2 regions of the Sphingomonas sp. Xoc002 genome follow, and region 1 is predicted to be linked to the other one. Evidence: riboswitches for the same ligand, from Rfam matches in the RefSeq annotation. Region 1 holds a riboswitch; the other holds the start of a gene.
What was found. A riboswitch is a leader RNA that binds a small molecule or an ion and turns the genes downstream of it on or off. The one in region 1 is predicted to bind thiamine pyrophosphate.

Region 1 (15,487 bases):
CCCTTTGCCGTGGCGCTTCGCCTTGGAATGTCCGCATTTCCATGACAGCCCACCTGCTCTGGTTTCTGTTGATACCGTCGAATGTAGCCGCAGCGCCTCATTCCGAATAGATATTTTGCGCTGCAATATCGTCTCACGGTGGAATGCCAATGCCAAGCCTAAAAACCTGGTAATTAACCGTCCATGACGCAAAAACAGGCGTTTACGGGCCAAAAACCGATGCCTTTCCCAGCTTGTCAACCCTTCATCGCACTGCAGCATGGCATTTTTCCGGGGCCAGCGGGACAGGTGGACGGTGCTCTTTTCGCGACCGTCCCACCCGAGGGCAGTTTGTGAAGGTGTCGGGCGTCCATAAGGGGTTGTCCGGGGGGGCGCCGCACGGCTAGTCCCAAGCGGCAAAGGCTCTGAACGGGTCCAGCTTATGGGGTTTGACGAATGAAGATCGCTGTTTTCGGCCTCGGTTATGTCGGCATGTCCAATGCCGTATTGCTCGCCCAGCACAACGACGTCGTTGCGGTCGACATCTCGGTCGAGCGGGTCGCGATGGTCAATGACCGCAAGTCGCCGATCATCGACACCGAACTGGAAGAGTTCCTGGCCAACCGCACGCTTTCGCTGTCCGCGACCACCGACGCAGCGCAGGCGCTGGCCGGTGCGGATTTCGTGATCGTGGCGACGCCGACCAATTACGACGTCGACACCAACAAGTTCAACACGAGTTCGGTCGAGGCGGTGATCGAGCAGGCGACCGTCCATGCGCCGAACGCGACCGTCGTCGTCAAGTCGACCATCCCCGTCGGCTTCGTCGACGATGTCCGCGCGCGCCTGAAGACCGAGCAGGTCATCTTCAGCCCCGAATTCCTGCGCGAAGGCCGTGCGCTGTACGACAATCTCCACCCCTCGCGCATTATCGTGGGCGAGCGGTCGGAGCGGGCGCGCACCTTCGCCAACCTGCTGCTGGAAGGCGCCGAGAAGAAGGACGCCCCCATCCTCTTCACCGACGCGCGCGAGGCCGAGGCGATCAAGCTGTTCGCCAATACCTATCTTGCCATGCGCGTCGCCTTCTTCAACGAGCTGGACAGCTATGCGATCGCCGGGAACATGGACACGCGCCAGATCATCGAGGGCATCGGCCTCGATCCGCGCGTCGGCACGCATTACAACAACCCCAGCTTCGGCTACGGCGGCTACTGCCTGCCCAAGGATACCAAGCAGCTGCTGGCCAATTATTCCGAAGTCCCGCAGAACCTGATCCGCGCGATCGTCGACGCCAATCGCACGCGCAAGGATTTCCTGGCCGATCAGATCATCGCGCGCCGCCCGCGCAAGATGGGTGTCTTCCGCCTCACGATGAAGGCCGGTTCGGACAATTTCCGCCAGTCCTCGATCCAGGGCATCATGAAGCGCGTAAAGGCCAAGGGCATCGAGGTCGTCGTGTACGAGCCTGCGCTGGAGGAAGACCAGTTCTTCGGCTCGCGCGTCGTCCGCGATCTGGATGCGTTCAAGGCGGAATGCGATGTCATCATCGCCAACCGCAACGCACCGGAACTGGCGGACTGCCCCGAAAAGCTGTTCACCCGCGACATCTTCGGTTCGGACTAATCGCCTTGCGGGGCCGGAGCATCCTCGCTTCGGTTCCGTCCATCCTCGGCCGGTGAAGCCGACGCCTTATGCGAAGGGCGAGCTGTACCGGCCGAGCAGGCCGACCAGATCGCTCTGCCGCCGCACCCCCGTCTTCTGGAACACCGTGCGCAGGTGCACGCGGGCGGTGCCATAGGTCACACCCAGATGCGCCGCCGCATCCTGCAACGCGACGCCTTCCGCCAGAAGACGCGCCAGCCGCGCCTCGGTCGGGGTCAGGTCGAACAACAGGCGAAGCAGATCAGCGCCCGGTATCGCCCGGTTTTCGCCGCCCGCGGTCAGCAACAGCAGCCCGTCACTCTCGAACAGATCGCGTGCCGAGCGCACCAGCGGGACGATATGCATGACCTGGATCGGTATCCCCGCCTTGTCGCGCACGACGATCGATCCCGCCTGATGGCGGAGCCGACCCGGCATCGAAAGCGCGGTCTTCAAGGCGGCATTCGCGTGCGGATCGGCAAAGCTCAACATTGCGTGATGGTCGGAGGCCAGGGATCCGAATTGGTCGCGGAACGCCTGATTGGTGGCACGTAATCGACCGTTGGCCCCGACGATCGCCGCCGCCGACCCGATCAGCGCCAGCCCGTCGACCAGCCCCTGTGCACGGGCATTCCGGATCTGCGACGCCAGGCTCATCGCCCGGCCGATGTGCGGACGAAGCGCATCCAGACGCGGCAACGCGGCCCGTGCAGCCTGGTGGCTTTCAAAAGCCTCGATCGTCATCACGAGCATGTCGTGATGCGCGCCCTGAAGCAGCGTGCCGGCCCCCGCGCAGGCGCCGCGTGGTTTGAAAAACTCCTGGTAGACGGGCATCGTCGCGATATCGTCCAGGCTGCGAACGTCCGTATCCGTCACGAATTGCGGCGAACGTTGCCGGACCAGCGGCGCGCCCCGCTCGTTCCTCTCCATCCACCCCTGGGCGACATAGTCTGCGAAGAGTTCGGCCACGCCCGGCGATGCCATATGGAATCCGGCACCGTCCGTCGCCGAGAAAATGATACCGCCGCGCGCGCCCACCGACCCCGCGATGAGGTCGAGCATGTCCGGCCATTTTTCGGGCGAGCCGCCAGCTTCGTACAGACTGGCCAACACTGTTGCATCAACCATGAACATAGATCCGGATCGGATGTATAAACCGCCATTTCTGACCTGAATTCGGGACCATATGCAACATGGATTAATGCCCGGTATCCACTCTGCCCGAATGGAGGCGCGATGCGATGTGGCGAACGTCGCATCGCGCAGGGGCACGGCGGATGCCCCCGGGCCCGTATTCCCAGGCGAGCCATATTGCGGGTCGTCAGGGCATATACTCCCTTGGATGTCCTGAAACCTGACACGCCGTGAAGTTCACCGACCGATCGCATGTTGTTCGGATTGCGGCGGGATGCGATTACGAAGTTGAATATCCTCATCGGGCGGGCGGTGAGTTACGATCTTGGGGGCAACTATCATGCAATTTGCATATCGAAGGGACGTGGATGGACTACGCGCCATCGCGATCGTCTCGGTCGTCCTTTTCCACTATGGAATATCGTTGTTTGCCAACGGCTTCCTTGGCGTCGATATTTTCTTCGTCATCAGCGGATATCTGATCACGTCGATCATCTATCGCGAGATGATCAGGGGAGAATTCACCTATGCCAAATTCTATTCCCGCCGGTTTCGACGCATTTTGCCGGCTCTCATCGCCGCCGTCGCGGTCACGACTGTCGTGGCCTGGAGCTTGCTGCCCCCCTATGATCTGAAGCGTTACGCGATAACGGCGATCGGCGCCTTGTCGGGCTTGTCCAATTTCGCGTTCTTCAGTTTCGTCGATTATTTTTCTCCTAAGGCGGATCGTCAGCTTCTGTTGATGACCTGGTCCCTGGGCGTCGAAGAGCAGTTCTACATCCTGTTCCCGCCCGCCATGGCGTTCCTGATCGGCTGGCGAAAGAAGCTGCTGCTGCCGATCATGGCGGGAATCACGATCGCCTCGCTGCTGTTGGCCATCGTCGCCAATCACTACCGGCCCGAAGCGGCTTTTTACCTCATTCCGTTCCGCGCCTGGGAATTGGGCGTCGGGGCCCTGCTCGCGCAAGCGGGAGCGAACGGGATTGGCCAGTCGCTGTCGCGGCGTGTTCAAGAGGGATTGGCGGCTGGCGCCATCCTGTTGTTCGTCCTGGCCATCGGGATCGGAAGCGGCTTCCCGATCATCGCTGAACGCCATGGCCGTCATCGGCGCGGCCATGCTGATCCTGTCGCAAGACTCGTCGGTCAATCGTCACATCCTTTCGTCTCGGCTCTTCGTCGGCGTGGGTCTGATCTCCTATTCCTGGTATCTTTGGCACTGGCTGCCCGTTGCGGTCATGCATGTCCTGGAAATTGATCTCGGCATCACCGGCCGGATCGTGGCGATCCTGTGCACCCTGGTCGCAGGTGTATTGAGTTACTATGTGATCGAGACGCCGTTCCGCCGCGCCCCCAGCGATCACAGGCGTGTTCTGCGACGCTATGCGGTCGCTGTCGGCATTGCGGCCGTGCCGCTGGCCATCATGGTCGCGACCAAGGGTCTTTATCGGTCGGCGTCTCCGCAGATCAAGGCCGTCGAGGCGGACACGCTGGGCGCCCTCAAAAACCCCTGCCTCGCCAAATATGGCGAAAAGGATCCCAGGCTGGGTGCGGCATGCATGTCCAACACCAACAAGCCCGCTGTCGCCCTGATCGGCGACAGCCATGCCAATGCGATAGCCGCCGGTATCCGGTCGATCGCCCAGGAACGGGGCCTAGCGTTCGACCAGTTGACGAAATCGTCCTGCCCGGCCCTGCTCGATTATACGCGCTACATCCCCAATCATCCGGGCCATGATCGTGAATGCGCCCATTTCATGCGCGCCGCGGTGTCCATGGTGCGCGATCATCCCGAGATCAGGACAGTCGTTCTGGCAAGCTATTGGGCAGCCTCTTTCGATGAGGAGGCCGACGGCTTCCGCTATGCCTCCGCGCAGGGCGACGGCGCCGGCACCACATTGGCGCAGAGCCGCCAAAATCTGGCCAATGGCCTGAAGGAGATGATCACGGCGATCCACGACATGGGCCGCGAGGTCGTCGTGTTGCAAGACGTACCCCGCTTCAAGGTCGATCCCTCGACCATCGGGCTGGCCGACATGATGCCGGTCCGGGAAGCGATCACACGGTTCATCGCACCCGAACGACACAAGGCCTTGGTCAGGGGGCATAGACTGGCACCCGCCACCGTCGTCCCGGATAGCGCGCGTGGGATCGTTCAGGCGGCGGCCACCCCTCGCGACGGAGTCCGGCTTGCCGACCCGGTTGCGGTGCTCTGCAATGAAGAGGGATGTCTGTTTCGGACCGGGACGACGATTTTCTACACGGACTCGCAGCATCTTTCCAATTCCGGCGCACGGGAACTGGCGAGCCGACTGCCGCTCGTCACAAGCGAGGTCCGCTGACCGGAGCGGCGATGGGGCAGCTTCCGCCAATATGAGGCCTGCGTCAAAATCGCGGACCGTGCGTTGGTCCTGGGCAAGAAGGAGAAGGTCATGTCCCAGGAAGTCCCTACTGCCTCAGAACCTGCCAGCTTTGCCGATCTGCCCATCCAGCCGACCGGATCGGGCGTGCAGGATCTCGAGATCGCCTATGAGCAGATGGAACTGGCCGGCGGCGACACCGCATCGGCGGACGAAGCGCTGGGCCAGGGTGTCGAGGGCGTGTCCCCCGGCGGTGACACCGTGATGCCTATCGAGGACAAAGAAGCCGCGATCGTCAGCGCCGCGCATCCGAGCTGACCACGCAGCGCTGTCGCTGTCTTTCACCCTATGGCCATGTCGCGCCGACGCTGGCCATAGGGTTGTGCTGGTCCTAAACCGCTTCCGCTTGCAAGGGAGACGCAGATGGGAACCCGGCCTCTGACAGACGATCAAACCATCATGGAATCGGACGCCCTCATCATCGTCGATCCGCAGATGGACTTCTGTCCCGGCGGCCGATTGGCCGTAGCGGGTGGCGACGAGATCATGGCGGGCATCGACGCGCTCGCCTCGCATTTTCGCCATGTCGTCATCACGCAGGACTGGCATCCTGCGGGCCATCTGTCTTTTGCCAGCAGCCATGCCGGTCGACAGCCCTTCGACAGGATTTCAATGCCTTATGGCGAACAGGTGCTGTGGCCTGATCACTGCATCCAGGGAACCGCAGGGGCCGAATTCCATCCCGACGTGCAAGGCGCGGTCGACCGCGCCGACCTCATCATCCGGAAAGGCTGCAATCCGCAGGTCGACTCCTATTCGGCCTTTTACGAAAATGACCAAACGACGAAGACCGGGCTTGCGGGCTATCTTCGCGACAAGCAGGTCCGGCGATGCGTGTTTGTCGGGCTGGCCTATGACTTTTGCGTGGCCTGGTCGGCCCTGGATGCCCGGCGCGAGGGCTTTGAGGCCGTCATCCTGAAGGATCACACACGAGCGATCGGCATGCCGCTCGACAACGGCACGACGATCGACAACGCAGAGGCACGGTTCCGCGCCGCCGATGTCCGTTTCGTCTAGGACGCAGCGACATTCCATGACCCCATACGCCCCGCCCCGGCTCACCGGGCGGGTAGCTTGGTCCCCAGCAGCACCAGACGATCGCCGGTGATCCCGAACCAGTGCGGCACACCCGCTGGCAGCAGCACCACATCGCCGGGCCGTAGCGGGCGCGTCGTCCCGCCCTCGATCCGCTCCCCCTCGACCAGATCGGCGCGGTTTTCGACTGGAGCGACGAGGGTGCCGCCGGAGATCAGCGTACCGGCACCTTCCAGCACGATGGCATATTCCGCCTCTGCCGGATGAACCGCCGGACGGCCGGGCTTTTTCCATATCTCGATCGCAGCGACGTGCGCGCCGTCGCGGACTAGCGGACGCCATGCGAAGCCCTGGCCCGGCTTCATATCGGCCAGCATCGCGGCGATCTGCGTGCGAACCTCCTTGGCGCTCGCAAAATCGGTGGCCCCGGGACCAGCCGGAACGTCGCCCGATTGCGCCATTGCGCCGCTCGACGCCAGCAGCATCGAGGCGATGACGGCGGATATTTTCCTGATAGAAATCGGCATCTTACAACCTCTCCCTGTTATGGGATCGTTGTTGCATCAAGCGACGGTCGCGGCAACAGGTCCGCGCCCGAGTCCCATCCGTCAGCCCCGAGACGCAGCCGCCCGCCAATCGCGATAGCCGATGACCGCAAGGCCGATCATCACCGCATACAGCCCTGCGGTCAGCGTCAGGCCCTTGAACAGGAACATGCCCACATAGACGATATCGACCGCGATCCAGAGCAGCCAATTCTCACGGTGCCGCCGCGCGGTCCAATATTGCGCGACCAGGCTGAAGCTGCTGAGCGTTGCGTCCAGCCATGGCAGCGCCGCATCGGTGTGGCGACTGGTGAACCAGCCGATCGCCACCGCCCCCAGCGCGCCGACTGCCAGACCCGCCCCGGCTTTCGCGCGCGTCAAAGGCTTCACGACGACCGCGCCGGTGGCGTTCCGGTTACGGCGCCAGACGATCCAGCCATAGACGATGCCGATGCCGAACACCGCCTGCAGCGCCATGTCGGCATAGAGCCGCACGTCGAGGAACAGCTTGAAGTAGAGCGCGCAGGCCACCAGGTTCAGCGGCCAGCAGAACACGTTGCGCCGCGCCGTCAGCCAGATCGCCAGGAAGCTGATGGCGACCGCTGCGATCTCCAGTGCCGTCATGACAGGGCCAACCCCGCGCCAAGGCAGGCGAGGAATTCCCGACCTGCGACCGATTGAAACCAGTCGGCATGGCCCAGAAGATACCCGTCCCATGCGAGCAAGGCCGCATCCGGATCACCGACCACCCCGGCAAAATAGTCGATCTCGGACAAGGCGAACTCGATATGCACCAGCGGCAGGAGCCGGACGATCGTCTCCTTCGCGACGGCATCGAGCGGCCGGATCGTCTCATATCCGGCGATCAGGGCCAGCGCGGCCATGGGGTCGGCGACATAGTCATCCCGCCCCTCCCCCAGATCCAACCATGCAAAGGCCGTCCGCTCGATCGCGGTCGCCAGATCGTGCGCCGCACAGGTTCGGTCGGCCAGCCCGAAGTCGAACACGGTTTCGACCTGGCCATCCGCTGCCCAAAGCAGATTGGAGGGATGCCAGTCGTTATGGGTCCACAAGGGTTTTTGCAGGGCCAGCAAAGCCGCAAGCCCTTCGCCCGATGTGGCAAATAGCGACGCCAAGGCATTATGCCATCGCCGTTTTTGGAGAAATGCCCCGAGCGCAGGCCGGGCATCGACATAGGCTTGCGCCGCCGCCATCGGATCGACGGCCGATAGGATCGAGAGGCTGGCAACCAGAGGCTGCACGATGCGCGCCGGAGCGGCATAGCCTTCGGAAGCACGATGCAACTGTGCCAGCGCAACGCCGGCGGCATGGGCGTGGGCATGGGACTGGAAGGGCGTCCAGGACAAACGCTCTCGATACAGATCCTCGCCGGGCGCCCGCCGGTGAAGCTCGTAGGTCCAGTTGCCCAGAGCGATGGCACTCGTCCCTTCTCCGGTGCGCAACAGGTCCGGCACGGGCATTCCGGCGGCGGCGAGATGGGCGATGAAACCGTGCTCCTCCGCCAGTCCCGCCACGCTCCGCACCCGGCGATCATGCCGCTTCAGCAGCAGCGCGTCGCCGCCGGTATGGATCAGCGTCGCAGCGGAAAAGGGACGCGGCGAATGCCAGTGCAGCGCTTCGATCGCGGGCGCATCCGGAAAGCACGCCAACACCGCCGCCGCTTCGTCGGGTGTGACGGCGGGCCAGGTGGGTGCCTCCATCGCCAACCCCATACCATGCACGCGGTGTACCCCGCCCGGATCGCCTGCCCCGCTCATGCTCAGAAGGCGCGCGACACGGTGGCGACCACCGCCGCACCGCCACCGACATAATAGCCCGGCGCATTGCCCGTGATGAGCGTGCCGCCGCGCCCGATCGTATCGCGGGCGTTGGTGGTCACCGCCTGAACACCCGCCAGGACATGCGGATTGGTGACGTTGATCGCGTTGAGGCGCAAATCGGTTCGCTTGCCGTCCAGCCAGTCGGCCAGATGCACGCCGACGGCCAGGTCCAGCGTCGCATAGCCGGGAATGCTCTCGTCATTCATGAAGGTCGCATATTGGCGGCCGACATATTTGCCCGCGATGCTGCCGAACAGCAGCCCGTCATCATAGGTGCCGCCGCCGCCGATCTGGAAGGTCGGGCTCGACACCGCCCGCTTGCCCCGCGTCGGCAGAAAGTCGGTGCCGACCGGCAGATCGTCGTCGATCCGCGCGCGCAGATACTCGCCCGAGACATAGACGCTGACGCCCTTGGCGGGGCGATAGTCGATCTCGCCATCGACGCCGTAGGAGGTCTGCCCTCCGGCATTCAGCGTCGAATTGACCAGCGCGCCGCCATTGTCGATCACGGTCGCCAGCTGGCGGTTGCGGAACTTGTAGTGGAAGCCGGTCACGGACGCCGACAGGCTGGGGCCGATATAGCGATAGCCCAATTCCTGCGACACCGAGTATTCGTTCTTCAGCGCGTCCGTGCCGCGCGTCGTGACGACACCGCCATAATAGCTGTCGTAGAGCGTGAACTCGTTGGGCGTGCGGAAATTGGTGGTGATGTTGGCGAACAGCTGCTGCCGGTCGTCGATCGCGTAGTGGATGGCCGCACGCGGCAGGGCGACGAAGCTGTTGCGCCGGACCGCGCTCTGCGGCCCCGGTAGATAGTTACGGCCGTTGCGCAGCAGGTCGACGCCCTTGAAGCCGATATCGACCGTCAGGCGCTGGGTCAGCGCGATGCTATCGGCGAGGAACACGCTCTTCGTCACGGTGACGGTGCGCTGGTTCTCATAGGCGAACAGACGGCCATCGGCGGTGCGGATCGCACGGGCACGATAGCCCCAGCGGTCGGCGGGGCGGCCGTCCGGATCGACCGACGTATAGGTCTGCGTCACCCGGTCGGTGCCGTAATCGAACCACAGCCCTGCCGTCAGCCGGTGGATACCCGCCTGTAGGGTCAGCTTGGCGACTTGCCCGGCGCGCATCTGGTCACCGGTGTAATTGCCCAGCACCGTCGCCACGCCGTCCACCGCCCCGGGCAGGGCGATTGCTTGGGTCAGTTCCTCATTGCCCAGGAAGTTGCCGGTCGTCGCCAGCTGAGTGCCGTAAGGCGAATTGCCATAACCGAATTGGAGATAGCCCGTGCTGTCAAAGGTCAGCCGGTCCGACAGCACCAGATGCACCGGTGCCGAGGCATAGAGATTGCGGAACGGCGCGCGGTACAATTCCCAGTAATCGGTATCGCCCGGCGTATAGCGCGCATTGTAATTGAACCCGCGCCCTTGCGCCTGCCACTCCGCCAGCGTCGGGCTGGGGTAAGCGGAGGAATTGGCGTCATTGTACGACAGCGCCAGGCTGGCGCGGTTGCCATTCCCCCATTCGCGCAGCAGCTTCGCATCGACATGCTGGCGCGTGTCATATCCCGCCCCCCGCCAATTGTCCGCGCGCGTATTGGAATAGGAGACGAACGCCTTCAGGCCCGTGCTCCCGATCTCCCCCGTATCCACCCGGACGAAGACACGGCGCATGGCATAGGAACCGAGCGCTAGGTCGGCGAGCAGTTGCCGCGTCGCCTTGGGATCATCGAGGCTCAGCGACAGCAAGCCGCCCGCCCCCACGACGGTCGGCGCATCGAGATCCACCGATCCCGGCGACAGCGCGATGCGACGCAGATTCTCGGTATCGGCGAATTGCGACGGATAGGCGTAGTAATAGCCGATGTCGTTTTGCGGCGCGCCCTCCATCAGCACCCCGATCTCGTCCTGCCCCAGGCCGCGCAGCGTCAGGCTGGAACTGGTCGACAGACCGTAGGGGTCGCTGGAGGCGACGTTCGCGCCGGGCAGCAGGTTGACCAGTTGGAAGGCGTTCTGGGTCGGCGCCTGCTTGACGATGAAGTCGGTCGCAACCTCGCTGACCGCATGGGGCGCGGTCTGATCGGGCAGCAGGCCTTCGGGATCGCGGTGGCCGATCACGCGGATATCCGCAGGGGCATCGGGGGCTTGCTGCGCCAGGGCGGTCACCGGCCACGCGGCGGACAGCATCAGAGCACCAAGGCGGATCATCGTCTGATCGCGCAAAATCACAACCGGCATCATCTCTTCGTCCACTTCACGGAGGGACGACGGAAGAGCCGCGCACCCTCCCTACGCCGGTATGACCCGGATCAGGTTCAGCGGGTCATGGGCTGCTGCCCATCTCTCAACCGCGCATCAGCGGCCCCCCGGGGATGGCGCCGTCTAGGCGGTTATGCGCCACATGCAAATGCCTATCGCATCTGCCCTTGCCGCAAGCCCCGAAAGGACTGGCAGGCCCGACGCGCCCGTGGCACATGATCCGCCATTCATCATAAGGGGTTACGAATGCGCGCTGGTGCCTGCCTGATCACTCTGCTGCTTGCCACCACTGCCCATGCGCAGACGCCCGGCACCACCTATCACCGCGCACCCGATGCTATCGCGAAGGCGCTGGAAAACCCGCCGACCCCGGCCGTCGCGGTCAGTCCCGACCACCGCACGCTCGCGATCCTGGGGCGGGAGAACCTGCCGACGATCGCCAATCTGTCGAAGCCGATCCTGCGCCTCGGCGGCTATCGCATCGATCCCGCGACCAATGGCCAGGCCGAAGTGCGCGTCCAATGGCTGAACGCGCTGAGCTTCAAGGACATCGGCAGCGGCCGGACCGTCGCGGTCCAGTTGCCCACCGGGATGCGCTTCGCGTCGCCGGACTGGTCGCCCGACGGCAGTCGCCTCGCCTTCTATGCGCAAGATACGGACGGCCTGTCGCTCTGGGTCGCCGAGCGCGATGGCCGGGTGCGGGCGGTCGCACGGGGGCTGAACGGCGCCTTCGGCACGCCGTTCGTCTGGATGCCGGACAGCCGGTCGCTGGTCGCCTATACGGTTCCTGCCGGGCGTGGATCACCGCCCCCCGCCGCGACGACGCCGACCGGGCCGATCGTGCAGGAAAGCAGCGGCCGGACGTCGGCTGCGCGCACCTATGAGGATCTGCTCGGCGATGCACATGACGAGGCGCTGTTCGACCATTACTTTACCGGACAGCTCGTCCGCATCGGCCTGGACGACACCGCCCGGCCGATCGGCACGCCCGGCCTGATCCGTGATTTCAGCGTCTCGCCCGATGGCCGCTATCTGCTGACCGAGCGGCTGAAGCGGCCCTATTCCTATCTGCTGCCCGCCCGCTTCTTCCCGACCGAAATCGCGGTTTCGACCATCGATGGACAGCCGGTGAAGACGCTCGTCGACCGCCCGCTGGCCGACGACCTGCCGGTCGATTTCGACGCGACGGTAAAGGGGCCGCGTGAGGCGGAGTGGCGGTCCGACGCGCCCGCGACCCTGGTCTGGGCCGAGGCGCTGGACGGCGGCAATCCGCGCGTGAAGATCGCCTTCCACGACAAGGTCATGATGCAGGCCGCCCCCTTCGACGCGCCGCCGGTCGAACTGGCCCAGACCCCGGCGCGCTATGCGATGACGATGTGGGGCGATGACGGCTTCGCCATGGTCGTCGACCGCGAATGGCGGAGCCGCACCGAACACCGCCTGGCCGTCGCGCCGTCGCGGCCGGGGCAGAGCCGGATGCTGCTGACCCGCAATTATCAGGATCAATATGGCGATCCGGGCCGCCCGATCCTGGAGGAGAATGCGGCGGGCAAGCCGGTGATGCGCTTCACGCCCGGACATGACGGCACCTATGTCACCGGCGAGGGCGCGACCAAGGCGGGGGCTTTCCCGTTCCTCGCCACCATGACGCTGGCCGGTGGCGAGCAGAAGCGGCTTTGGACCGCCAAGGCCCCCTATTACGAGCCGGTCGTCGCGATGCTCGACGACAAGGGCCAGCGCATCCTGACCCGGCGGGAGAGCGCGACGCTCGCCCCCAATTACGTCATCCGCACCGTCAAGGGCGGCGGGGCGAAGGCGATCACCACCTTTGCCGACCCCGCCCCCGTCTTCGCGGGCGTTACCCAGCGGACGATCACCTATAATCGCGCCGATGGCGTGCCGCTGTCGGCTACTCTCTATCTGCCCGCCGGTTACGATGCGAAGCGCGACGGCCCGCTGCCGACGCTGCTCTGGGCCTATCCGGCCGAATATACCGACGCCAAGGTCGCCGGACAGACGGTCGACCAGGGCAATCGCTTCGTGCGGCCGCGCGGTATCAGCCACCTGTTCCTGCTGACCGAGGGCTATGCGATCCTCGACAATCCGGCGATGCCGATCATCGGCGAGGGCGGCGCGGAGGCGAACGACACCTATGTCAAACAGCTGCGCGAGGATGCGCAGGCGGCGGTCGACGCGGTGGTGAAGCTGGGCGTCGCCGACCGGACCCGCATGGCAGTCGGCGGGCATAGCTATGGCGCGTTCATGACCGCCAATCTGCTGGCCCATACCGACCTGTTCCGCGCCGGGATCGCGCGATCAGGGGCCTATAACCGCACCCTGACCCCGTTCGGCTTCCAGGCCGAGCAGCGCACATACTGGCAGGCGACGCCGACCTATACCGAGATGAGCCCCTTCACCTATGCGGACCGGATCAAGGCGCCCATCCTGCTCATCCATGGCGGTGCCGACGACAATAGCGGCACCTTCCCCATTCAGTCGGAGCGGATGTACGCCGCGCTGAAGGGCAATGGCGCAACCGTCCGCTATGTCGTCCTGCCGAACGAACCGCACGGCTATCGCGCGTTGGAATCGACCGAGGAAACGCTGTGGCAGATGACCGATTGGCTCGACCGCTACGTCAAGCCGAAGCAGCCTGCGGCGGCGGCGGACTGACGGGCATTCATGGTGCGTTGCCGTGCAGGCACCTGGCCACCGTTAGGCCGAGTCCCCACGTTCTGATTGGACCTCTCTTTACATTCCTCCACTGAAGGGGGAGGAATGACGGTGGAACGGCACCCATGGATCACACCGGCTGTGCGAAGCCCCGCTTGCCCAGCAGCCACTTTGTCGCCTAGCTTCCCGTAAATAGCTTTATAACGGGGAAAAACGGCATGGATCGTCGCAACTTCATTATGTCCGGCGCGGCCACCGCCGGGCTGACCATGTTGCCCGCGCGGTCCGCCTTCGCGCAGGCGTCCGGCGACGCGCGATTGAACACCGCCTTCGATCAGGTCCTGGCGGAGACGGTACGTGAGTCACCCGAGTTCGCGACTTCGCTGGGTCTGGACACGGGCCGGAATGCCGATCTCCGCCATCAGCTGGGCGACAACAGCTATGGCGCGATCGCCAAGAACCTGGCCCGCAGCCGCAAGGCGCTTGCCCTCGTCACCGCCATCGACCCCGCCTCGCTGTCGCCTCAGGCGCGGATCGATCGTGAGGTCGTGCTCTACAACATCAAGTCGAACATGATCGGCCCGGAGCAGTTCGGCCTGTCCTCGCCGCAAGGGCCCTATCCGATCTCGCAGCAGGACGGCGTGTATTTCTCGCTGCCCGACTTCCTGGCCTCGACCCATCCGGTGAAGACCGCGGACGATGCCGAGGCCTATCTCGACCGGCTCTCGCTGATGGGGCGTCAGCTCGACAACGAAACCGACGTACAGCGGCGTGAAGCCGCCAAGGGCCGCCTGGCGCCCGACTTCTCGCTCGACCTCGCGCTGGGGCAGATGGCGAAGCTCCGTTCCCCCGCCGCCGCCGACAGCCAGCTGGTCCAGGCGCTGACCCGCCGCACCGACGCGGCGAATATCGGTGGCGACTGGAAGGCGCGCGCGACCCGGATCGTGGCGGAACAGGTCTATCCCGCGCTCGACCGCCAGATCGCACTGCTGCGCTCGCTCCGCCCCTCGGCCCGCAGCGCCGCGGGCATCTGGGCGCTGCCCGACGGCGAGGCGATGTATGCCGCGGCGCTCGCCCAGGCGACCACCACCACCCTGTCACCCGATGCGGTGCATCGCATGGGTCTGCAACAGGTCGCCGAACTAACCGCCCAACTCGACACGATCCTGCGCGGCCAGGGCCTGACGCAAGGCAGCGTCGGCGCACGTCTCGATCAGCTCAACCGCCAGCCTGCGCAGCTATACGCCGATGACGACGCCGGTCGTGCCGAACTGCTCGCCAGCCTCAACGCCAGCGTAAAGGCGATGCAGGCTCGCCTGCCCCAGGCGTTCACGAACCCGCCCAACGCCGCGCTGGAAATCCGCCGCGTCGCGCCCGAAATCCAGGACGGCGCGCCCAACGGCTATTATTTCCGCGCCCCGCTCGATGGTTCGCGCGCGGCCATTTACTGGATCAATCTCAAGAACGTCCACGACTGGCCCAAATACACGCTGCCCAGCCTGACCTATCATGAGGGCGTGCCGGGCCATCACCTTCAGATTTCGACCGCCCAGCGCGCGCCGACCCATCCGCTGCGCAAGATCGCCTTCTTCAATGCCTATCTCGAAGGCTGGGCGCTCTATGCCGAGCAATTGGCCGACGAACTGGGCGGCTATGCCTCACCCGTCGAGCGCGCGGGCTATCTCCAGTCCTTCCTGTTCCGCGCCGCGCGACTGGTCGTTGATACGGGCATCCATACCAAGCGCTGGACGCACGACCAGGCGACCAGATATCTTGTCGACACGGTCGGCTTCGCCCCCGGCCGTTCGCAGCGCGAGGTCGAGCGCTACTGCGTCTCGCCCGGCCAGGCCTGCAGCTACAAGATCGGCCATGCCGCCTGGCTGCGGGCCCGCGAAAGGGCCAAGGCGATCGCTGGCAGCCGTTTCGACCTGAAGCATTTCCACGACGTGCTGGAAGCGGGT
Region 2 (15,487 bases), 1.7 Mb from region 1:
ACGGGCGCAACCCGCTATCGATCGTGACGCCTTGTCACCGGGTGATCGGCGCGAACGGCACGTTGACCGGCTTTGCGGGCGGACTGGCGGTCAAGCAATGGCTGCTGGCGCACGAACGCGGCGAGCCGACGCTGGCGCTGGCATGAGCTACCCGCCGCGTGCCTTTCGCGAGACGCGGGAAGAGGTGCTGCTGGAGGCGGTTGCGGAAATCGGCCTCGCTTCGCTGGTCGTGGTGCGTGATGGCGTGCCCGAGGCGGTGTCGTTGCCGATGATCGCATCGCGCGATGGCGGGGCGCTGATCCTGGAAGGGCATGTGGCGCTCGCCAATCCGGTCTGGCGGCTGGCCGAGGGCGGTGCGGCGGCGCTGGCGATCTTCCAGGGGCCGCATGCCTATGTCCATCCCGGCTGGTATCCCACCAAGCGCGAGCATGGGAAGGTCGTGCCGACCTGGAATTATGTGGTGATACAGGCGCATGGGGTCCTGTCCGTCACCCGCGATCCCGAATGGCTGGCGGCGCATCTCGCACGATTGACGGAGACGAGGGAAGCGGGGCGGGCCGAACCCTGGTCGATGGACGATGCGCCTGTGGATTTCATCCATGGCTTGCAGCGCGGCATCGTCGGCCTGACCCTGCGCGTTGCCCGGCTGGAGGGGGTGTGGAAAATCGCCCAGCATCACCCCGAGCCCAATCGGCGCGGCGTGATCGCCGGACTGGCGGCATCGGACGCGCCCGGTGACTGGGCGATGGCGGCGGTGATGGAACAGGCCGAGCGCGACCGGGCGGGGTAAGGCGGATTTACCAATTCATTCCTCCCCTGAAGGGGGAGGTGGCAGGCCGAAGGCCTGACGGAGGGGTGTCGCCCTCTCGAGAGCAGGACATCCCTTCCCTTGCAAAGGGAGGAATCGGATCACCGCAACGTGACGGCGATGTCACTGGTGGCGGGGGAAGTGCGGCCGTACCGGGCCGGATATCGGTCCCGTGTCGGAGACTCCAGATGCGCCTGTTGCCCATTTGCTCCATGCTTCTCGCCATCCTGCTATCCGCGCCCGCCCCGGCAGAGGGGCCTGCCACGCCCTGCTGCCGGACTCTGGGGGAAGTGCGCACCAACATCGACCGGATCGACGACGAAATTCTGCGCCTGATGGCCGAGCGGTCGCGCTATGTGACACAAGCCGGGCGCTTCAAGGCCTCGGCCGCGACGGTCCGGGACGAGGCGCGGATTCGGCAAATTTTGACGCGCATCCGGGAAAAGGCCGCGACGCAGGGGGTAAGCCGGGATGTGGCGGAAGCGACCTTCCGCGCGATGGTCGAGGGGTTCACGGCGGAGGAAGTGCGGCAGAAGAGGCGGTAGGTTCAGGCCTGTTCCTCCCCTTGCCGGGGAGGTGGCAGGACGCAGGGCTGTCGGAGGGGTGTCACGGCCAGCGGCTACACCCCTCCACCAGCTTCGCTGGTTCCCCTCCCCTTGCAGGGGAGGAATTGCGAAAGTCAGTCCCCGTCCCAAACGATCGCGATCGGCGCGTCGATTCCCAGCACCGCATGAACCGGACAGGCGGCCGCTGCCGCCTCCAGTCGTTTGCGCTGCGCCGTATCATATCGCCCCGGCACCCGAACCGTGACGCCCAGCGTGGTGATCCGGCGCGGCGCATTGCCCATCTTCTTGGTCACGGTCGCCGTCGCACCCGCCAGTTCCAGCCCGGCGACGCGGCCCGCCATCGCCATGATGCTCAGCACGCAGCCGCCCAGCGACACCGACAGCAGGTCGCTGGGCGAGAAATTCTCGCCGCGCCCGCCCAGTTCCTGCGACGCGTCCATGACCAGCACCGTGCCATTGTCGGGATGGGCGACATGACAGCGCAGGCCGCCCTCGTAATGAACGACGAAATCCGCCACCGCTCTTACCCGCTGTTGCGCAACGCCGTGGCGATGCCGTTGATCGACAGCAGGATACCCTCGCCGATGCGCGGATCGTCCTCGCCCGCGCGGTGGCGCTTCATGAGTTCGATCTGCAGCAGGTTGAGCGGCTCGATATAGGGCAGGCGCAGGCGGATCGATGCCTCCAGCGCCGGATTGTCGGACAGCAGGCGTGTCTGGCCGGTGACGGTCAGCAGGCCGTCGCGCGCGCGGTGCCAGCCGTCATGGATTCGTCCGAAGATCGCGTCCCGCAGGGTTTCGTCCTCGACCAGCCCGGCATAGCGCCGCGCGATGCCGATGTCGGACTTGGCCAGCACCATCTCCATATTGGCCAGCGTGGCCGCGAAGAAGGGCCAGTGTTTCGCCATCTCGGCGAGCAACGCCTTGTCCTCGAAATTCGCGATCGCGGTGCCGACGCCGTACCAGCCCGGCAGCATGACGCGCGCCTGTGCCCAGCTGAACACCCAGGGGATGGCGCGCAGATCCTCTATCGCGTCGGACTTCTTGCGGCTGGCCGGGCGGCTGCCGATCTTCAGGCCCGCAATCTCGGCGATCGGGGTCATCTGGCGGAAAAAGGTACGGAAACCCTCGGTGCCATAGACCAGCCCGCGATAGGTGGAGAAGGCGGTGGCCGACAGTTCTTCCATCGCGGCGGTAAAGCGCGCGGTGTCCGCCGCCGACAGCCGGTCCGGCTCCAGGCTGGCGAGCAGCGTCGCCGACGCCATGGCTTCCAAATTGGTCAGCGCCGAGTCGCGCGTGCCGTATTTGCCCGCGATCACCTCGCCCTGTTCGGTGATGCGGATGCGGCCCTGCACCGTGCCGTGCGGCTGGGCGCGGATCGCGGCAAAGGCGCTGCCGCCGCCGCGCCCGACCGCGCCGCCGCGCCCGTGGAACAGCTGCATCCTGACGCCCAGATCGTCGAAGACCGGGCGGAACGCGCTCGACGCCTTGGACAGCGACCAGGTGGAGGTCAGATAGCCGCCATCCTTGTTCGAGTCCGAATAGCCGATCATCACCTCCTGATGGCCGCGCGCGCGGACGATCGCGGCAATCTCCGGCAGCGCGAAATAGGCGCGCATGATCTCCGGCCCGGCCTCCAGGTCCTCGATCGTCTCGAACAGCGGCACCGCCATGATCGCGGCGGTGGCGGGCTCGCCGGGGCGGTAGAGGCCGAATTCCTTCAGCATCAGGTTGATTTCGAGCAGGTCGGACACCGACTTGCCCATCGAGACGATATAGTTGGTGATGCACTTCGGCCCATAGGTGGCATGGGCATCGGCGGCGGCCTGGACGATCGCCAGTTCGGAGCGCGTCTCGTCCGAATAGTCGGCATAATGGCTAAACAGCGGCCGGGCATTGGCCAGTTCGCGGCGGAGCAGTGCGACGCGCGCCTCCTCGTCCAGGGCCAGATAATCCGCCTCGACGCCCGCCACCTTCAGCAGATCGGCGACGACGCGTTCATGCACCGCCGAATTCTGCCGCAGGTCGAGCGTGGCGAGGTGGAAGCCGAACGTCTCGACCGCGCGGATCAGCCGCCCGAGCGCGCCGCCGCTGGCCAGCGCCCCGTCGCCCTGCGCGGCCAGCCCCCGCGCGATCGCGACCAGATCGGTGCGCAGTGCCTTGGGGTCGGGATAGGGCTCGCCGGTCAGGCGGCCGGGGCGCGGCGGGGTCTTGCCGGTCAGCTTCTGATGCGTGGCCGAAAGCCGCGCATAGATGCCCGACAGCGCGCGGCGATAGGGTTCGTCCGAGCGGCTCAGCGCCTCGTCGCCGCTGGCATCGGCCAGCGCCAGCACCGCCTCGTCCACCTGCGCATGGCCGGTCGAGATCGACAGCTCGGCGCCCAGTGCGTGCACCCCCTCGCAATAATGGGTCAGCACCGCGTCCGCCGCCTGGGCGAGCGCGGTGGTCAGCGACTCGGCGGTGACGAAGGGATTGCCGTCGCGGTCGCCGCCGATCCACGAACCGGGGCGCAGGAAGGCGGGCACGCGCGCCCCGAACGCCTTGTCCCAGCGCTGGTACAAAGCGGGCAGCACCGGCAGGAACACGTCGCGCAAATAGGACAGCGCCGTCTCGACCTCGTCGGTGACGTACAGCCGCTCGCGGCGCAGCACGCGCGTCTGCCACAACAGCGCGATCTGGCGGCCGATCGCCGCGTCCACATCGTCGCCATCGGGCGTGACGTCACGGCCCGCATCGCGCATCGCCAGCAGTTCGGCGATGCGGTTGCGGTGGTCGATCATGCTCTTGCGCCGCACCTCGGTCGGGTGCGCGGTCAGTACCGGGACGACCAGCGCCTGCGCCAGCAGCTCCATCGCCGCCTCGCGGTCGATACCCTGTTCGGACAGCGTCGCCAGCACCTCGGCAATGTCGGTGCCCGGCTCGCGCGCAATGCCCTGCCGGTCCTCGGCCAGATTGGCGAGCATCGAGAACAGCATGAAACCGCGCACGAAATCCAGCGTCTCGTCGAGCGCGAGGCGTTCCAGTTGCAGGTCGACCGACCCGTCCTCGCCCAGCCCGCGATAGCGATCGACCGAGGCACGCCGGATCGCCTCGGTCGCCTCGAACAGCGCGTCGCCGCCATAACGGCGGATCACATCACCGAGCTGGGCACCCAGGAAGCGGATATCGGCATTGTTGGCGATCGGAGGCAGGGTCGTCATGGGCGCTATTGCTGCAACGCAATAGGGCAGGCGTCAACCGATTGCGGATGGTAATTTTGGTATAATATCTAGTAGTGACAATTATGGGATATTGCGCACGTGCCCTTGTCGGGTCAGGGCTTGGGAACCGCCTGCGATCCCATCAAAGTCGACGGAGTCAGCGTCGGTGCGACGACCAGCAGGTCGAATTGCAGGCTCTTTCGGCGCCATGTCGGCGGCATATCCTTGGGCGGATGGGCACGAAGCTGGCGCAGATCGACCAGCATCCATTCGGAAGAGCCGCTGTCGAGCCCGCCCAGCGCGTCCTTCAGCCAAGCATAGTCCGCATCGTCGGTCATGACGAAGGGTTCGGTCCGCACCTGCCGCCCCACGCCGTTGTAAAGGGCATGCACGCCTCTGGCGCCATAGACTGCGATGTGCAGCGACTCGGCGCCTTCGCCCTCGGCGCGTTCGGCGATGAAATTGCCCAGGTCTCGCTGGTCTAGCCCGTTGACGCCCTTGGCGGCGTGGAGATCGCCGAACTTGAACAGGACCCGCGCCGATTTGGGGGCCTCGGCCAGATGCTTCATCAGCGTCCGCTTCATCAGACGGGCTCGGCGTCCGTTCGAGGCATAGCCATCGTCATTCTGCCCCAGATAGATGGCGCGCGTCTCGACCAGGCTGTCGAACAGCTCGCGAACCCGCTGCCCGCCGTCGCGCCGGATGGCGGCGTCCGCGTCGGCCAGCTGAGCCTCGCCGATCGTGAAGATCAGCAGATCGCCGACCGATCCCGATGCCATGGCCTTTTGGCTGGCTGCGCGGTCGAGCTCGACCAGCCGCGCGATCGCGGTGCGGGCGACGGGGCCGGGGTGTGCGGCCTGCATCTGTTCGAGCAGCAAGCCCGACGCACCGAAGAATTCCTGGTCCAAACCCCAGATCGCGAAGTCAGGCCCGGCCATCTTGGCGCAATCGGCCGCCATGTCGCTTTCGTCACGGCCATTCTGGAAGGCCATGCCGTCGGGATGCGTCTGCATGAACGCAGTAAGGCGCGCGACCCGGTCGGGGCGGCGGAGATGGGCGTTGACGATCCGGGCGGCCTCGGGCCCCGTCTCGACCGCAAAGGCGCGCAGCCCGTCCGGCGCCATCAGACGGCATAGGCCGCGCACGAACATCGGGATTTCGCGCGACAGATGATCCTCGCCGATCATCACATAGCGCGCCTTGGTGACGGCATCGGCGATGGTCGTGGCGCCTGGGCCGTGCAGTCCGGTCGCGTCGACGCTGAAATGCGATCGGACCTGCGCCAGGCGATCGGCAAAGGGCGGCTTCTTTTGGGGTTCCTGGGCCGACAGCGTGGTTGCGCAGGCCATCAGCGTCACCGTCATCCATAGCTTGCGCACAATTATGCCCCCCGATGGGCATAATCTGACGCAACTTGTCGGCCTTGCCCAGGTCCTCCGTACCGGGCGCCGTGGCGTCAGTTCGCATTCCCCGGCGGGGTCGCGTTCGCGCCGGTCGCGACCGGATTGGCGGGTGTCGCGGGCCGTTCGGTGCGCGATGCCTCGCGTTCTTCGGAGGTGACGGTGCCGTCGCGGTTCAGATCCATCCGGTCGAAGCGCGCCAGCATCCCCTCGAAGAACTCGCTCTCGGTGATCTCGCCATCCTTGTTGCGGTCCAGCTCCCACAGGCGCGAATTGGTCGTGGGCATTTCATCGGCGGTGATGATGTCGTTGCCGTCGCGGTCGAGTTCGCGGAAGCGGCGCGCCATCATGCTGCCGAAGTCGACGCGGGACGTGACGGAGGGCGGCACGAAGCCCGCCTTGGCGGCGGCGCGGTCGGCTTCGGCGCGGTTCTCCGCTTTCTTGCCACAGGCGGTGGTGGTGGCGGCCAGTGCCATCAATCCCAGGCTGATCAGGCCCCTTGCCCATCCACGCATTCGACACTCCCGCTTCGTTACGCTTCCAGCTCAACGTCCCAATAGAGCCAGTCGTGCCATGTTTCATGCAGATAATTGGGCGGGAAGCTGCGGCCATGTTCCTGTAAATGCCAGTTTGTCGGGCGGATCGGCTCGATGTGGAGCGGCATCGCGGCCTGGCGTGGGGTGCGCCCGCCCTTCTTCAGGTTACAGGGGGCGCAGGCGGTGACGACATTCTCCCAGGTGGTGCGGCCGCCCTGCGCGCGCGGGATGACATGGTCGAAGGTCAGGTCGCGGTGCGATCCGCAATATTGGCAGGAGAAGCGGTCGCGCAGGAACAGGTTGAAACGGGTGAAGGCCGGGAATTGCGACGGCTTCACGAATTGCTTGAGCGCGATGACCGAGGGCAGCTTGACCTTGGCGGTCGGGCTGCGCACCTCGCGCTCGTAATGGGCGACGATATCCACCCGGTCGAGGAACACGGCCTTCACCGCGGTCTGCCAGGGCCAGACCGACAGTGGATAATAGGACAGCGGCGTATAGTCCGCATTCAGTACGAGCGCCGGACAACTGTCCGGGTGTCGGATCAAATCGGGATGAAACACAGCTCCTCCCATCGATGTACGCCGACGCTATTCGCGCAAGCGCGTGACATGGCTATGACACTCGGGCGTATGAGAACATGCTATTGGAATCGCGGTCAAGAGGGCGGGCGATGAGTGGAGCGCCACGCGCCACGCGTTTCGCGCCCAGCCCGACCGGGCGGCTGCATCTGGGCCATGCGCTGTCGGCGGTGCGTGCGTTCGATCTGGCGCGTGCGGGGGGCGGGCGCTTCCTGCTGCGGATCGAGGATATCGACGGCACGCGCAGTCGGCCCGAGCATGTCGATGCGATATTGCGCGATCTGGAATGGCTGGGGCTGGAATGGGACGACCTGTCCTTCCAGTCCAAGCGGCTGGACCTTTATGCGGCGGCGCAGGCACGGCTGGCCGATCTGCTCTATCCCTGTTTCTGCACCCGCGCCGAGATCGCCGCCAGCCTGTCGGCGCCGCATGGCGCGACGCCGCTCTATCCGGGGACGTGCCGCCATGTGTCGCACGAGACGCGCGCCGCGCGGATGGGGGAGCCGCACAGCTGGCGGCTGGACATGGCACGCGCGGTCGATCGCGCCGGGCCGCTGACCTGGCAGGACGAATATGCGGGCGAGGTCGTCGCCGACCCGCTCGCCCATGGCGACGTCATCCTGGCGCGCAAGGATGCCCCCGCCAGCTATCATCTGGCGGTGACGGTCGATGATGCGGCGCAGGGCGTGACCGACGTGGTGCGGGGCGTCGATCTGTTCGACGCCACCCATGTCCACCGATTGCTCCAGGCGCTGCTGGACGTGCCGACGCCGCTCTATCACCACCACCCGCTGATCGTCTGCACGGACGGCCAGCGTCTGGCCAAGCGCCACGGTGCGCCCGCCCTGGCGGCGATGCGCGAGGCGGGGGAGGACGGCCACGCGCTGGCGAATGCGCTGCGGCGCAATATGCTTCCCGCTGGATTTCGGCTGGGGGAGGCGTAAGCTCAAGGGCATGACCACTTTTCTCGTGATCCTGCTGATCGCGGCGATGCTCGCCACATTGGTCGCGCTGGTGCGCGGCATCATCACCTTTCTCCAGGAGGCGACCGCCGAGGCGAAGGGCGAGGGGCCGACCGCGTCGCAGCTCAAGTCCAACCGGATGATGCAGCAGCGCATCTTCTTCCAGGCGCTGGCGATCACCGTGGTCGTGCTGTTGCTGTTCATGGCAGGGCGGACCTGATTCCTTGGTCAAGCTGACGAAAATCTACACCCGGACCGGCGACGAAGGCACGACCGGGCTGGTCGACGGATCGCGCCGTTCCAAGGTGGATACGCGCATGGTCGCGATCGGCGAGGTGGACGAGGCGAACAGTGCGATCGGCGTGGCCTTGCTGTCGGTCGAGGGGCCGCTGGGCGAGCGACTGACCATGATCCAGAACGATCTGTTTGACCTCGGCGCGGATCTTGCCACGCCCGGAGAGGTGGAGGGGGCGCTTCGCATCGTGCCCGAGCAGGTCGCGCGGCTGGAGGCGGAGATCGACGCGATGAACGCGTCGCTGTCCCCGCTGACCAGCTTCATCCTGCCTGGCGGCAGCGCGGCGTCCGCGCATCTGCATCTGGCGCGCGCCATCGCCCGGCGGGCCGAGCGCGCCGCCGTGGCGCTGGCCGGGCAGGAGGCGATCAACCCGCCCGCGCTCGCCTATCTCAACCGATTGTCGGATTGGCTTTTTGTCGCTGCGCGCACGATGAACCAAAGCGGCGCATCGGACGTTCTTTGGGTTCCAGGAGGGGCACGCATGGTACGGTAAGGGGCCGACCGCGTTTCCCGCTATCCCGGGGAGCGCCCAATGCCGACCCTTGTGCCGTCCTCTGCGGCGACCCTGACACCTGCCGATTCCCTGGCATCCCGCTATCGCTCGGTCCGCGCGCTGACCTTGGCGCTGGCCGAGCCGCTGTCCGATGCCGATGCGACCGTCCAGTCGATGCCGGACGCTTCGCCCGCCAAATGGCATATGGCGCATACCACCTGGTTTTTCGAAACCTTCGTGCTGCGCGACCATGTGCCGGGTTACGGCCTGCACGACCCGCGCTTCCCCTTTCTCTTCAACAGCTATTACGAGGCGGAGGGAAAGCGTCATGCGCGCCATCGCCGGGGGATGATCACACGGCCGACGCTGGACGAGGTGCGCGCCTATCGGGCCCATGTCGATGCCGCATTGCTGGCGGCGCTGCCCGACCTGCCCGCCGAGGCGCTCGAACTGGTGGCGCTGGGCTGTCATCACGAGGAGCAGCACCAGGAATTGTTCGTCACCGACATTCTGCACCTGTTCTCGGAAAACCCGCTCGAACCAGCAATCTATACGCCCGAGTCGAAAGCTCCCGTCGCCATGCCCGGTCCGATCGGCTGGATCGAGGGCAGGACGGGGATCGTCGAGATCGGCCATGACGGGCAGGGCTTCGCCTTCGATTGCGAAGGGCCGCGTCATCAGGCGCTGCTTCAGGGCCATGCCTTGGCCGACCGCACCGTCACCAATGCCGAATGGATGCAGTTCATCGACGATGGCGGCTATCATGACGCGCGGCTCTGGCTTTCGGACGGCTGGGCCTGGGTGAAAGGCGAGGGCATCGCCGCGCCGCTCTATTGGGAACAGCGCGACGGCGGCTGGACGCGGTTCGGGCTCGACGGGCGACGTCCGATCGATCCGGCCGCGCCGGTCACCCATGTCAGCTTCTACGAGGCCGACGCCTTCGCCACCTGGGCAGGTGCGCGACTGCCGACCGAGTTCGAGTGGGAAGCGGCGGCCGCGTCGTTCGACGCATCGGGCGGCAACCAGTTGGACCGCGCGGGCGCGATCGAGCCGCGCCCCTCCTCGAGTGGCCCGGCCTTTTTCGGCGATGTCTGGGAATGGACGGGCAGCGCCTATCGCCCCTATCCCGGCTTCCACCCCGTCGAGGGCGCGGTCGGCGAATATAATGGCAAGTTCATGAACGGGCAGTTCGTCCTGCGCGGCGGCAGCTGCGCGACGCCGCGGGGCCATGCCCGCGCCTGTTACCGCAATTTCTTCTACCCCCATCAACGCTGGCAGTTCACCGGCGTCCGCCTGGCAAAGGATCTTTAAGCATGCTGAAGCCCGAGATCGAGGACGGCCAGATGTCGCTGGCCGACCCCGCCTTCCGCGCCGACGTCCTTGCCGGGCTGGAGCGTCGTCCGCGCGCCATCCCCGCGCGCTGGTTCTACGACCGCAAGGGGTCCGAGCTGTTCGAGGCGATCACCGACCTGCCCGAATATTATCCGACGCGGACCGAGACGACGATCCTGAAGACCATGTGCCCCGATCTGGTCGCGCATGTCGGCAAGGGGCGCGCGGTGGTCGAATTCGGATCGGGTTCCTCGACCAAGACGCCGGTTCTGCTGCGCTGTGTCGAGCCATCGGCCTATGTGCCGATCGACATTTCCGGCGACTTCCTGCGCGAATCCGCGCGCGGGCTGCAACAGGCGTTTCCCGACCTGCCCATCCATCCGCTGGAGGGCGATTTCATGCGCCCGCTGACGCTGCCCGCGATGGTGGCGGATGCGCCGAAACTGGGGTTCTTCCCCGGATCGACCATCGGCAACATGACGCCCGCCATGGCGACCGACCTGCTGCGTGCGATGCGCGGCTCGCTGGGTGAGGGGGCGATGCTGCTGATTGGCATGGACCGGACCAAGCCCAGCGACGTGCTGGTCCCCGCCTATGACGATGCGGCAGGCGTGACGGCGGCGTTCAACCGCAACCTGCTCGACCGGATCAATCGCGAACTGGATGGGACCATCCCGGTCGACGCCTTTCGCCATCGAGCCATCTGGAACGACGACCGCTCGCGGATCGAGATGCATCTGGCGGCGCAGCAGGATGTCGACTTCACCATCGAAGGACGCCCCTTCGCCATGGCGGCGGGCGAGACGATCCATACCGAGAACAGCCACAAATATGGCCCGCGCGATGCCAAGATCCTGCTGCGTGCGGGGGGCTGGACCCCGGTGAAGGACTGGACGGACCCGGATCAGCTGTTTTCGGTCTATCTGGCCGAAGCGCAATCGGCTCGGCTTGCGCCATGAACGTCCTGTCGTGATATCGCGACTAAAATCTAATTTTTGTTAGTTCGATGCGTCTTTTTCGTCGGAGCCGACGTTTTGACTCCCGGTTCGGCCAAGACCTCGCTCGCAAAGCAGGCCTTGGCAAAGCCCCACGGCATGTACTTCTGATCGTTACATTATAACAGAAGAGCTGGCCGCTGGTTCCTGATCGGGAGGAGCATGATGACGGAAAGCGCACAACTGCTCGACGCGTTCGATGCACGGGTCGAGCGCCGCAATATGCGGCGCGAATTCTTCAAGACGGCGATGGGCGCGGCAGCCGCCGGCGTGACCGCCTTTTCCCTGGCGGGCAAGGCCGGGGCCCAGTCGGCGATCACCGACACCGACATTCTGAACTTCGCGTTGAACCTCGAATATCTCGAGGCGCAGTTCTATGCCTTTGCCGCCAACGGCACCGGCCTGGCCTCCAACCAGCTGACCGGCACCGGCACCCAGGGTGCCGTGACCGGCGGCCAGCAGGTCAATTTCGCGACCGGCAGCGCCGACGACGCCATTGTCGGGCAATATGCCCGCGAGATCGCGGCGGACGAGGCGGCGCATGTCGCCTTCCTGCGCACCGCCTTGGGCAGTGCGGCGGTCGCACAACCCGCGATCAACATTTCGGGCGATGCCAATGGCCCGTTCACGGCGGCGGCGCTGGCCGCGGGCGTGATTACCAGCGGCACCTTCAATCCCTATAGCTCGCCCACCGCCTTCCTGCTGGGCGCGTACATCTTCGAGGATGTCGGCGTGACCGCCTATAAGGGCGCCTCGCCGCTGATCAGCAACAAGACCTTCCTGCAGGCAGCGGCCGGTATTCTGGCGGTCGAGGCCTATCACGCGGCCATCGTGCGCACGACGCTCTATGCCCGCGGCTATGCCGACCCCAACCCGGAATCGTCGCTCATCACCGCCGCAGGCAAGATCTCCGACGCGCGCGACAGCCTGGACGGTTCGACCGACCTCGACCAGGGGATCGCCCAGACCACGGTCAACGGACAGCTGGTGTCCAACATCGTGCCGCTCGATACGAACGGCATCGCGTTCAGCCGCTCGCCGGGGCAGGTGCTCAACATCGTGTACCTGAACAAGGCGGCCGCCACGCTGGGCGGGTTCTTCCCGGCCGGCGTCAACGGCAATCTGCGCGCGAGCGTGGCGAACTGATCCCCTTTTTCCTCCTCTGGAGAGGATTTGAATCATGAGCGAAGAACGCTGCATTCTCGAGGTTATCGAAGAAGCCTCCGCCAAGCGTCGGTCCGATCGTCGCCGTTTCATGCGTATGGCCGCCGGGGCTGGCGCCGTCGGCGGCCTGGCGATGCTGGGCGCCTGTGGTGACGATGGCGACAACGTCATCGTCGTGCCCACGCCGACGCCCACCACCACCCCGACCGGGTCGGTGACGGATGCCGATGTGCTGAACTTCGCGCTCCAGCTCGAATATCTGGAAGCGCAATTCTACAGCTATGCCGCCTTCGGCACCGGCCTGCCGTCGTCGGCGCTGACCGGCACCGGATCGCAAGGCGCGGTCGCGATCAACACCAGCGCCACCAACGGCGCGGGCCAGCCGCGTCAGGTCCAGTTCAAGGACCCGATCGTCGCGCAATATGCGCGCGAGATCGCCTATGACGAGATCGCGCATGTCAACTTCCTGCGCTCGGCGCTGGGCAGTGCGGCGGTGGCGCAGCCCGCGATCAACCTGTCGGGCGATGCCAGCGGCGCGTTCACGGCGGCGGCGCTGGCGGCGGGCGTGATCACCAGCGGCACCTTCGACCCCTATGCCTCGGACGAAGCCTTCCTCCTCGGCGCGTTCCTGTTCGAGGATGTCGGCGTCACCGCCTATATGGGCGGCGTCTCCCTGCTGACGAACAAGACCTTCATCGAGGCGGCGGCGGGCATTCACGCGGCCGAGGCCTATCATGCCGGTCTGGTCCGCACGACGCTGTACCGCAAGGGACTGAGCAATTCGGCGCTGATCACCAATGCGGGTAAGATCTCCGACGCGCGCGACAGCCTGGACGGCTCGGCCGATCTCGACCAAGGCCTCGTGACGACGGTGAACGGCACGCAGGTGGCGAACCTGGTTCCCGCCGACTCCAACGCCATCGCCTTTGTCCGCACGCCCGGCCAGGTGCTGAACGTCGTGTATCTCAACAAGGCGGCGGTGACCGGCGGCGGCTTCTTCCCCAGCGGCCTGAACGGCAACGTCCGTACCAGCGCCGCCAGCGGCTAAAACCCCCTTCCCAAGGTCCCCTCCAAGGGCCGTTTGCCCCGATCGGTCGCCAGTCCCCTGGCCGGTCGGGGCATTTTGTTTGCGTCGCCGGGCTGATCCACCTTCACGCAAAACCGCTTCTTATCCGCCGCGAAGTCGCTTATGACAGGCCCATCCCCGGGGGAGCGCTGGCCTGCGCTTGAGAGGGGGGCAAGAGCCCCTGACCCGCTGAACCTGATCCGGCTGACACCGGCGTAGGGAGGGAGCGGCCCCATCTCTCATGGTCCGTTTCCTCCGCATGGAGTGGACGACTATGGCAGATATCCCCGCAAAGGCCGAGATCGGCGTGACGACCGGCCCTATTCGTGGCTCGAAGAAGATTCACGTCGGCCCGCTGAACGTCGCGATGCGCGAAATCCATCTCGACCCGTCCTCGGGCGAACCGCCCTTGCGCGTGTACGATACGAGCGGAGCGTATACCGATCCGAATGCCCGCATCGACATCATGGCGGGCCTGCCGCAGATCCGCCGCAACTGGATCGAGGCGCGCGGCGATGTCGAGACCTATGACGGCCGCGAAATCCGTCCCGAGGACAATGGCCAGCTGGGTCCTGACCGGTCGGGCGGCGTGCCGCAATTCCCGCGCACCGGGCTGAACCGTCCGCTGCGCGCGCGTGCAGGCATGAACGTCAGCCAGATGCATTATGCCCGCCGGGGCATCATCACGCCCGAAATGGAATATGTCGCGACCCGCGAAAACCTGGGCCGCGAAATGCTCAAGGAATATGTCCGCGACGGCGAGAGCTTCGGCGCGGACATCCCCGACTACGTGACGCCCGAATTCGTCCGCGACGAAGTGGCGCGCGGCCGGGCGATCATCCCCAACAACATCAACCACCCCGAATCCGAGCCGATGGCGATCGGCCGCAACTTCCTGGTCAAGATCAACGCCAATATCGGCAATTCGGCGGTCGCCAGCAACGTCGCCTCCGAGGTCGACAAGCTGGTCTGGTCGATCCGCTGGGGCGCGGACACGGTCATGGACCTGTCGACCGGCCGCAACATCCACGACACGCGCGAATGGATCATCCGCAACTCGCCGGTGCCGATCGGCACGGTCCCCATCTATCAGGCGCTGGAAAAGGTCGGCGGCATCGCCGAGGAACTGACCTGGGAAATCTTCCGCGACACGCTGATCGAACAGGCCGAGCAGGGCGTCGACTATTTCACCATCCATGCGGGCGTGCGCCTGCCGTATATCCCGCTGACCGCCAAGCGCGTGACCGGCATCGTGTCGCGCGGCGGCTCGATCATGGCGAAATGGTGCCTCGCGCATCACAAGGAGTCGTTCCTCTACGAACGCTTCGACGAGATTACCGAGATCATGAAGGCCTATGACATCGCCTATTCGCTGGGCGACGGCCTGCGCCCCGGCGCGATCGCCGATGCCAATGACGAGGCGCAGTTCGCCGAGCTCTACACGCTGGGCGAGTTGACCAAGCGCGCCTGGGCGCAGGACGTGCAGGTCATGATCGAAGGCCCCGGCCATGTGCCGATGCACAAGATCAAGCAGAATATGGAAAAGCAGCTGGAGGCGTGCGGCGAGGCGCCCTTCTACACGCTCGGGCCGCTAACGACGGACATCGCACCGGGCTATGACCATATCACCAGCGGCATCGGCGCGGCGATGATCGGCTGGTACGGCACGGCGATGCTTTGCTACGTTACGCCCAAGGAGCATCTGGGTCTGCCCGACCGCGACGACGTGAAGGTCGGCGTGGTGACCTACAAGCTCGCCGCCCACGCCGCCGACCTGGCCAAGGGCCACCCCGCCGCCAAGATGCGCGACGACGCCCTGAGCCGCGCCCGCTTCGAGTTCCGCTGGCGCGACCAGTTCAACCTGTCGCTCGATCCCGACACGGCGGAATCCTACCACGACCAGACCCTCCCGGCGGAGGGCGCCAAGACCGCGCATTTCTGTTCGATGTGCGGCCCGAAATTCTGCTCGATGAAGATCACCCAAGAGGTTCGGGAATTCGCGGCCAAGCAGAACGCGCCGGTCGAAACCTTCGTCGCAGCCGAGGATGCCGAGGCGGGGATGCAGGAGATGAGCGAAAAATTCCGCGAGA

Region 2: another riboswitch for thiamine pyrophosphate. It lies ahead of thiC (phosphomethylpyrimidine synthase ThiC); the one in region 1 lies ahead of ACQR50_RS06700 (TonB-dependent receptor).

The regions. Positions count from the first base shown of each region.
Region 1 is NZ_CP191175.1:1,469,981-1,485,467, reverse strand. It holds gene ACQR50_RS06745 (nucleotide sugar dehydrogenase) at 436-1,602, shown strand; gene ACQR50_RS06740 (helix-turn-helix transcriptional regulator) at 1,669-2,748, opposite strand; gene ACQR50_RS06735 (acyltransferase family protein) at 3,095-4,009, shown strand; gene ACQR50_RS06730 (SGNH hydrolase domain-containing protein) at 3,990-5,093, shown strand; gene ACQR50_RS06725 (hypothetical protein) at 5,184-5,429, shown strand; gene ACQR50_RS06720 (nicotinamidase) at 5,571-6,188, shown strand; gene ACQR50_RS06715 (cupin domain-containing protein) at 6,230-6,733, opposite strand; gene pnuC (nicotinamide riboside transporter PnuC) at 6,815-7,375, opposite strand; gene ACQR50_RS06705 (phosphotransferase enzyme family protein) at 7,372-8,472, opposite strand; gene ACQR50_RS06700 (TonB-dependent receptor) at 8,532-10,832, opposite strand; TPP riboswitch at 10,864-10,973, opposite strand; gene ACQR50_RS06695 (S9 family peptidase) at 11,100-13,526, shown strand; gene ACQR50_RS06690 (DUF885 domain-containing protein) at 13,745-15,487, shown strand, end outside.
Region 2 is NZ_CP191175.1:3,668,731-3,684,217, reverse strand. It holds gene ACQR50_RS16885 (methylated-DNA--[protein]-cysteine S-methyltransferase) at 1-146, shown strand, start outside; gene ACQR50_RS16880 (FMN-binding negative transcriptional regulator) at 143-790, shown strand; gene ACQR50_RS16875 (chorismate mutase) at 997-1,353, shown strand; gene ACQR50_RS16870 (OsmC family protein) at 1,488-1,892, opposite strand; gene ppc (phosphoenolpyruvate carboxylase) at 1,898-4,573, opposite strand; gene ACQR50_RS16860 (hypothetical protein) at 4,687-5,952, opposite strand; gene ACQR50_RS16855 (EF-hand domain-containing protein) at 6,030-6,488, opposite strand; gene ACQR50_RS16850 (HNH endonuclease) at 6,506-7,072, opposite strand; gene gluQRS (tRNA glutamyl-Q(34) synthetase GluQRS) at 7,183-8,034, shown strand; gene ACQR50_RS16840 (twin transmembrane helix small protein) at 8,045-8,272, shown strand; gene ACQR50_RS16835 (cob(I)yrinic acid a,c-diamide adenosyltransferase) at 8,277-8,840, shown strand; gene egtB (ergothioneine biosynthesis protein EgtB) at 8,880-10,151, shown strand; gene egtD (L-histidine N(alpha)-methyltransferase) at 10,154-11,131, shown strand; gene ACQR50_RS16820 (ferritin-like domain-containing protein) at 11,333-12,313, shown strand; gene ACQR50_RS16815 (ferritin-like domain-containing protein) at 12,348-13,379, shown strand; TPP riboswitch at 13,527-13,636, shown strand; gene thiC (phosphomethylpyrimidine synthase ThiC) at 13,672-15,487, shown strand, end outside.